DNA from 2 places in the Pseudodonghicola sp. genome. Region 2 is predicted to be linked to the other one. Evidence: riboswitches for the same ligand, from Rfam matches in the RefSeq annotation. Region 2 holds a riboswitch; the other holds the start of a gene.
The links. A riboswitch is a leader RNA that binds a small molecule or an ion and turns the genes downstream of it on or off. The one in region 2 is predicted to bind cobalamin.
Positions count from the first base shown of each region.

Region 1: another riboswitch for cobalamin. It lies ahead of ACN0V4_RS12830 (DUF1636 family protein); the one in region 2 lies ahead of ACN0V4_RS14980 (hypothetical protein).

Region 1 covers NZ_JBLWVT010000006.1:143,639-148,098, forward strand. The annotation lists gene ACN0V4_RS12820 (intermembrane transport protein PqiB) at 1-1,707, shown strand, start outside; gene ACN0V4_RS12825 (PqiC family protein) at 1,711-2,271, shown strand; cobalamin riboswitch at 2,429-2,663, shown strand; gene ACN0V4_RS12830 (DUF1636 family protein) at 2,759-3,121, shown strand; gene cobW (cobalamin biosynthesis protein CobW) at 3,128-4,162, shown strand; gene cobN (cobaltochelatase subunit CobN) at 4,324-4,460, shown strand, end outside.
Region 2 covers NZ_JBLWVT010000007.1:264,418-268,877, reverse strand. The annotation lists gene ACN0V4_RS14985 (DUF1127 domain-containing protein) at 1,012-1,230, shown strand; gene ACN0V4_RS14980 (hypothetical protein) at 1,587-1,877, opposite strand; cobalamin riboswitch at 1,993-2,189, opposite strand; gene ACN0V4_RS14975 (ATP-dependent helicase) at 2,243-4,460, opposite strand, start outside.

The sequences.
Region 1 (4,460 bases), on a different contig from region 2:
ATCCAGGCCGCCTTTGAACCGGTCGCTGACGGAAGCGACCCCATCTTCATGGGGTTGGAGCAGCCGCCATTGATTCAGCCCGGCATGAAGGGCACCAGGGTGACGTTGAGCGCACGGGATGCCGGCCAGTTGACCGCTGGCGCACCGATCTATTTCCGCGGCATCGAGGTCGGCAATATCGAGGCGCCCCGGCTTCTCGAGACCGGCAATGGCGTCGAGGTGAATGCCTTCATCGCCGCCCCGCATGACAAATTGCTGACCTCGGCCACGCGGTTCTGGCTGACTTCGGGCTTTTCGGTCAACTTCGGGCCCGGGGGGATCAACCTCTCGGTCGGCTCGGTGGCGGGGATCCTGCGCGGTGGGCTGACCTTCGACACCGTCTATTCGGGCGGCCAGCCGATCGAGGCCGGCCATGTGTTCGATCTCTATGCCAGCGAGGACGCCGCGCGCTCCTCCGCCTTCAGCAAGCCGCTGGAGAACCCGGTGGAGCTGACCGTAGAATTCGACCAATCGGTCGCCGGGCTCGGGGTCGATTCCGAGGTCATCTACAAGGGGCTGGTGATCGGCAAGGTCTCGGCCCTCGGGGCCTTCGTCGAAGAGCGCAACGGCGAAAGGGACGTGATCCTGCGCGCCACGCTCTCCATCGACCCGGGCCGGCTCGGTCTCGATCCCAATACCTCGGAAGCCGATATCATGGCCTTCTTCGCCGACGAGGTCGACAACGGGCTGCGCGCGCGGCTGATGTCGAAAAGCATCTTCTCACGCTCGCTCTCGGTCGAGCTGGTGGAACTGCCCGACGCGGCGCCGGCGCATCTCGATACCTCGACCTCGGCGCCGCCGCGAATCCCCTCGGTTCCCGCCGACATTCCGGATGCGGGGGCCACGGTCCAGGGGGTGATGAACCGGGTCGACTCGCTGCCGATCGAAGAGCTGATGCAGCAGGCCATCGCGACGCTCTCCTCGATCGAAAGCCTTGCCGGCGACGAAAAGCTGCGCGCCGCCCCGGATGCCTTTGTCAAGCTGATGGACGATGCCCGCGGCCTGGTGGGCAGCGCGGACGCCCAGGCGCTGCCCGGCGAGTTGCGCAGCACCGTCGAAGAACTGCGCGGCGTCGCCGAAAACCTGCGCACCGCGGAGGCCGTGGGCAAGCTGGTCACCGCGCTGGATTCCGCCGCCGAGGCCGCCACCACGGTGACCGATGTCGCCAATTACTTCGATCAGAAGATCGCCGGGGTGCCTCAGCTGGTCGACGGGCTCAACCAGCTGACCACCAAGGCCAATTCGCTTGATGTCGAGACTTTCGTGACCGCCGCCACCGCCTTCCTCGACAGCACCCGGGCGCTGATCGACCAGGACAGCACCCGCGCCCTGCCCGCCAGCCTGTCGGCCGCGCTGGACCAGGCCCAGGCGGCGCTGGCCGAGCTGCGCGCCGGCGGCGCGGTCGAGAACGTCAATGCCACGCTCTCCTCTGCCCGCGACGCCACCGCCGCGGTGCAGCAGGCGGTCGCCGACCTGCCCGACCTCGCCCAGCGGATCGACCAACTGGTAAGCCAGGCGCAAGACGTGCTGGCCGGCTACGGCCAGAACTCGCGCTTCAGCCGCGAAACCCTCGACGCGCTGCGCGAACTGCGGACGACGGCGCAGGCCCTGACCAACCTGGCCCGCTCGATCGAGCGGTCCCCCAATTCCCTTCTGTTCGGACGGTGACCCATGACACGCCTTGCCCCCCTGCTCCTGCTTGCCCTGGCCGCCTGTGGCGATACCGCGCCGCGTTACCTGATCCCGGCGGCGGCCGAAGCTCCCGCCCCGCGGCTGGCGCTGCGGGTCGCCTCGGTCGAGATCCGGCAGGTCTCGCTGCCGGCCTATGCCTCGAATGACCAGATGCTGCGGGAAGAGGCGAGCGGCGCGTTGAAACCGGTGAAAAGCGCGCTCTGGGCCGATACGCCCAATCGGGCGATCACCCAGCAACTCGCCGATTACATCGCCACGACCAGCAACGCCGAGGTCGCGGCAGAACCCTGGCCGCTATCCACCGCGGCGCAGGCGCAGATCGGTGTGCGGGTCTCGGAACTCGCCGCGCGGCTCGATGGGCAATTGCATCTGACCGGGCAATTCGCGATCTCCTCCTATGACAGGATCGTCCGCGAACGCATCGTCCCCTTTGCGATCGCCGTGCCGCTGAGTTCGGACGCGCCGGCAGAGATCGCCAAAGCGACCGGCACCGCCATCGACCTGCTCGGGCGGCAGATCGCCGAAAGCCTGCGCCGCTGAGCGCCATGACCGTCAGACCGCAAGGCTGATCACCGACCGGGGCGATGCCGCGCCGGTCCATCCACTATGGCGACGGCTTCGGGCCTCGCCTCCGTCACGACCACAGAAGGCGATGCACCGCCTCTGCCTGCGTCGCTTGACAATCCCCTGCCCTTGGCATCACTTGGCGCCTGCTGGTTCCTGTCGATGACAGGCCAAGAGGGAATGCGATACGCCCGCCGCCCGCAAGGGTCAGGGCCGAAGCGCAGCCGCCCCCGCGACCGTGACCGGAGAGGTCGCCCGACCACTGGCCAACTGGCTGGGAAGGTGGGCAGACCGCCGGAGATGCAGCGCCCTGCGCCGCGCTCCGACATCCGCAAGCCGGGAGACCTGCCAGCGCATGTATGCAACGGGCGAACGGGGTGTTTCGCGACCGGCTTTGGGCTGTCCCATTGGCGGATACCCGTGCTGGCCTCTCCCCCTCCTCGCCCCCTGACAGGAGGGGATCATGGCCGGGGTCACGATCACAGTCTGCACCACCTGCCGCCGCGGCCAGCCCGCCGAGGCAGAAGCTCCGCGCCCGGGCACCCGGATGCTCACCGCACTTGCAGCGGCAGAGCTTCCCGACGGCGTGACGCTGCGCCCGGTCGAATGCCTCTCGGCCTGTTCGCGCGGCTGCGCCCTGGCGCTGAGCGGCGGGTCCGATCGCTGGACCTATATCTATGGCGATCTCGATCCCGACCTCCATCTGCCCGAGCTCCTCGACGGCATCGCCGCCTATGCCGCGACTGCGGATGGCATCGTGCCCTGGCGCGACCGTCCGGTGATCTTTCGCAAACAATCCATCGCCCGCCTACCGCCGCAGGAGTAACCGCGCATGTCCGATCTGACCAAAACCCCCGTCACCGTCATCACCGGTTTTCTCGGCGCCGGAAAAACCACGTTGATCCGTCACCTGATGGCCAACCCGCAGGGCAAGCGCCTGGCCGTGCTGGTCAACGAATTCGGCACCGCCGGCGTCGATGGCGATATCCTGCAATCCTGCGCCGATGAGAATTGCCCGGCCGAGAATATCGTCGAGCTTGCCAATGGCTGCATCTGCTGCACCGTCGCCGACGATTTCATCCCGACGATCGAAGCGTTGATGGCGCTGCCGCAAAAACCCGATCACATCCTGATCGAAACCTCCGGCCTCGCCCTGCCGAAACCGCTGCTGAAGGCCTTCGACTGGCCGGCGATCCGCTCGCGCATCACCGTCGACGGGGTGATCGCGCTCGCCGATGCCGAAGCCGTCGCCGCCGGCCGTTTCGCCCCCGATCTGGCGGCGGTCGAGGCGCAGCGCGCCGCCGATGACAGTCTGGACCACGAAACGCCGCTGTCCGAGGTCTTCGAGGATCAGATCGCCTGCGCCGATATCGTGCTCCTCTCCAAGGCCGATCTGGCGGGAGAGGCCGGGCTTGCCGCCGCCCGCGCGGTGATCGAGGCCGAGGCGCCCCGCAAGCTGCCGGTGCTGCCGATGACCGAAGGGGTGATCGACCCGCGCGTCATCCTCGGCCTCGGGGCAGCGGCCGAGGATGACCTCGACGCCCGCCCCTCGCATCACGACGGCGCCGACGATCACGAACATGACGATTTCGACAGTATCGTCGTCGATCTGGGCGAGATCGCCGATGTCGCGGCGCTGGAGGCGGCGATCCTCAGGCTGGCCCGCGACCAGCATGTGCTGCGGGTCAAGGGCCATGTCGCCGTGGAGGGCAAGCCGATGCGGCTACTGGTCCAGGCGGTGGGGGAACGTCTGCGCACCCAATACGACCGTCCCTGGGGCGACGCGCCGCGCCGGTCGCATCTGGTGGTGATCGCGGAACACCATGACATCGACGAACCGGCGATCCGCGCGGTGCTGGGGATCTGAGACAGGATGATCAAGCACCAACTATTTCAACCGAACACCGCAGGATCGCGCCCGACACCGAGGGGGGGCGTAATCGTGCCCGCCCTAGGGGGCGGGGTCGGGCGCGATCCGGATCGCAAGCGATCCGGTGGTCTATGCATGACTGCACGCGGAGCCCACTGATGCACGTCGTCTTCCGCGAAAGTCACGGGTTGGAGGAAACCGACACCCCCCGGGATCTGGGCCAGAACCCGGCCGATCTGGTGGTGCTGTCGTTTTCCGACAGCGATCTCGGCGCTTTCGCGGCGGGCTGGAAACG
Region 2 (4,460 bases):
GCGCGCGCCACCTGGGGGGATGTCTGCTCGCTCGCGCGCCGGATCTCTTGGTTCGGTGAAAGCGAAGTGCCTGTATGAAACCTGCTTTTATTATTTGCGTCGGGGTCTGTTTGTGTCGCCCCTTGCCTCGTCTCCATCCGATGAACAAGGGATGCCATGGGAATTTATGGAAAGCAACTGGAATTTACGGGACACCCCGGGAGAGACCTGCCCGATTCACCGGATTTTGGCAAGGCAGACCACAGAGACCGGGAATCACATAAGCCTCCTTTGCGGCAAAGGAGAATCGGACCACTAGATGTTGATTCTCTCACCCCCTCCCAACAAATCCCGGGGTTTCCCATAAAAATTTTGCACCCCGGGATCAGCACGCCAGATGTTCCCCACATGTTCCCTTTTATGCCTCCGAATCACCCCAGAACGACCACTCGCCCCCTGCGGTTCCCGTGATTTCCCGCCACTCCCATGATTTCCCACCGTGCGCCTCAGGCCGCCTTCCCGGCGACGGAAGCGATGGGCGCCGGGGCGCAACCGGCCGCACAATGAAAGCTTCAATCAGAAAAATGCCGCCGGAAACGCTTGCGATGTTGTATTATTGCCACGCACCCACACCAACCGCGCACATCACCCCGCCGATGCCTGCATGAGAAGGTGAGCGCGCCAAAACGTCCCATTCCCGCGCCAGCCCAAAGCAACGAGGATGAAGACACCCAAATCGGCGCCGGAAAGAAATATCGTTTCCCGGAAAGGGCTCCGAAGGCGTTAACTATTTCACAGACCCATCCCCCATGGGCCACAGCCACCCCGGGACGGCGGGCGGGCCCATGACGAGATCGTCTGATGACCTTACGTCAGAAGTGCTGCCCATTTAATATGCAATCAATCTATGCACTTGCTGCATAGCAGCATTGAACATCTCCGCTATTGTGCAATTGCAGCATTTGCCTATTTTCAGTCTCAACACGGCGCCACAAGACGGCGCTGAACTGACAATACTTAAGGTTACGAACAATGGCCGCTCTGACGCATAGCGAAAATCACGACGCCACCCTGCTGGGTCGGCTGACCGCTTGGATCGCCAATGTGCGCGTTCGGATCGAACGGTATCGGGTGTACCGCCAGACGATGAACGAAATGGGCGCCCTGAACAATCAAGAGCTGGCCGATCTCGGCCTGCATCGCTCCGAACTGCGCCGCGTGGCCTATCAGGCCTCCCGCAAGGTGTGCTGACGGAGCATCGAAGGACATAAACGGTTCAGGCCCTCATCTCCTCCTCCCTTGAGGGTCTGTACATAGCGGCGACATCGCTCCTCCTCCCTGATGTCGCCGCACCCTATACCGGCCCCGAATGCCGGAACCTGATGCACCGGACGCTCTCCTCCTCCCTGCGTTCGGTGTTGGATCGGCCGGCGACGCTCTCCTCCTCCCTGCGTCGCCGGCCACTCCATCCCCCGATAGGGGAAATGACATAGCCGAATACATCGGGCGCTCTCCTCCTCCCTGCGCCTGATGTTACAAGAGAACGGCGGCACCTCTCCTCCTCCCTGGTGCCGCCGTTTTCATTTTCCGGTTTCCGTCCAGCCGCTTCACGCCCCTCCCCCACCAGGTCGTCCCAGCAACCGCACCTCGTCGGAGCAACGCTGCAACGCGCGCAGGTGATTGCAAAACAGCGCCACCTGAGGCGAAGTCGCGGCAAAAGGCGCCGCCCGACATTCCGCCGCCCGCGCCGCCGCGGCCTCGGAACAGCCCTCGGGCAGGGTCATCAACCATTCGAGAAATCCCATCCGCGCGGCGACCTTATCATCGACCTCCGCAGGCAGATCACGCAGCGCCCGCAGGATCCCCGCGAGCATCATCGCCCGATACCCCGATTGCACTTCATCTCCGCTCCTTTCTCCGCCGCTCCCCGCGGCAGGGGCTGAATGCAGGCGACAAAGATCAAGGCCGGAAGACGGGGATGCTGCCCCACACCGCGCCCTGACCGCCGCCCGCGGTCTGACGTTGGCACGAGGCTGGTTTCCGGACTTGGACAATGGGGGGCATGCGCCCTGATCCGACCCTTCCCGAGAATATGCTCTCAGTGGTTTCGCCGGAGTTTCCCGATCCTTACCGTTGCGGGGGCAGTGCCGGTCTTGCACCGGCTTCCCAATTCTCCCCCCGAAGGGGGCACCTCACGGGCGAAAGATTACAGGATTCACCACCCGATGCATTGGCAAACCGCCCCTGCGTCGCTTTTGCACGGTCAGAACGGCACATCGTCGCTGGCGGTGACGAAACGGCCGACGACCTTCTTCGGCCCGGCCTTTTCGAAATCGACGTCAAGCTTGTCGCCCTCGATCCCGGTGACGGTGCCATAGCCGAATTTCTGGTGAAACACCCGCTCTCCCACGGTGAAGCTGGAGACGGCCGTGGCGTCGATCACCGTATTGCGGGTTTCGCGCGGCTGCGACATGCTGCGTTCGCCGGCGCGCGCCTGCATCCGTTTCCAGCCGGGCGAGTTATAGACATTCGCTTCGGACACCCGGGATTCGATGCTGCCCCGCACCGGAGCGGCCGGGGCCGCCGCGGCGCCATACCCGCCGCCATAAAGACCGGGAGGCGTCAGGATATCGACATGCTCGCCGGGCAGTTCGTCAATGAAGCGCGACGGCAGCGCCGATTGCCATTGGCCGAAGACCCGCCGGTTGGCCGCGAAGGAAATGGTGCAAAGCTCCTCCGCCCGGGTGATGCCGACATAGGCCAGGCGGCGTTCCTCTTCCAACCCCTTGAGACCGCTTTCGTCCATGCTGCGTTGCGAGGGGAACAGGCCGTCCTCCCACCCCGGCAGGAAGACGGCGGGAAACTCCAGCCCCTTGGCCGCGTGCAGGGTCATGATCGACACCTTCTGGTCGGCATCGGCCTGTTCGTTGTCCATGATCAGGCTGACGTGCTCCAGGAACCCTTGCAGGTTCTCGAAATTTTCCAGCGCCTTGACCAGTTCCTTGAGGTTTTCCAGCCGCCCCGGCGCCTCCGGCGTCTTGTCGTTCTGCCACATGCCGGTATAGCCGCTTTCATCCAGCACGATTTCGGCCAGTTCCATGTGGGACAGATCGGGGTCGCCCGCCATCCGGCCCCAGCGCCGCAGATCATCGACCAGGGTGCGCAGCGCCGTGCCGCCCTTGCCCTTGATCAGCCCCTCGTCCAGCGCGATCCGGGCGCCCTCGACCAAGTTGACGCCATTGGCCCGCGCCGTGGTCTGGATCAGCTGCTGCGCCTTGTCGCCCAGGCCCCGTTTCGGCGTGTTGACGATGCGTTCAAAGGCCAGATCGTCATCCGGGCTGACCACCAGCCGGAAATAGGCCATGGCGTCGCGGATTTCGAGCCGTTCATAGAAGCGCGGGCCGCCGATCACCCGATAGGGCAGACCGATGGTCAGAAACCGATCCTCAAACGCGCGCATCTGGTGCGAGGCGCGGACGAGGATGGCGATCTCGTCCAGACCGAAGGCGCGCAGCCCCCGGGTGCCACGCTGCATCGCCTCGATCTCCTCGCCGATCCAGCGCGCTTCCTCCTCGCCGTCCCAATGGCCGATCAGCCTGACCTTTTCGCCATGCTCCGCCTCGGTCCAAAGCTCCTTGCCCAGGCGCCCCTGATTGCCGCGGATGACGTTCGAGGCCGCCGCCAGAATATGCGGGGTCGAGCGGTAATTCTGTTCCAGCCGCACCACATGGGCGCCGGGAAAATCCTTTTCGAACCGCAGGATATTGCCCACCTCGGCACCGCGCCAGCCATAGATCGACTGATCATCATCGCCGACGCAGCAGATGTTCTTGTGCCCCCCGGCCAACAGCCGCAGCCAGAGGTATTGGGCCACGTTGGTATCCTGATATTCGTCGACCAGGATATAGCGGAACCAGCGTTGATATTGCGCCAGAACGTCCGGGTGGGCCTGGAAGATCACCACCATATGCAACAAGAGATCGCCGAAATCGACGGCGTTCAGTTGGCGCAGACGCTCCTGATACTGGGCGTAAAGCTCGACGCCCCGGTGGTTATAGGCGCCGGCGTCGGCGGTGGGGATCTTGTCGGGCGTCAGCGCGCGGTTCTTCCAGCCGTCGATCACCCCGGCCAATTGCCGGGCGGGCCAGCGCTTGTCGTCGATGCCGGCGACCTGAACCAGTTGTTTCAGCAGGCGAATCTGATCGTCGGTGTCGAGGATGGTGAAGCTCGATTTCAGCCCCACCAGTTCGGCATGGCGGCGCAGCAGCTTGACGCAGATCGAATGGAAGGTGCCGAGCCAGGGCATGCCCTCGATCGCCTGGCCCAGCAGGCGGCCGACCCGCTCCTTCATCTCGCGGGCGGCCTTGTTGGTGAAGGTGACCGAGAGGATTTCGTTCGGCCGGGCGCGGCCGGTGTTCAGCAGATGGACGATGCGAGAGGTCAAGGCCTTGGTCTTGCCGGTGCCGGCGCCGGCCAGCATC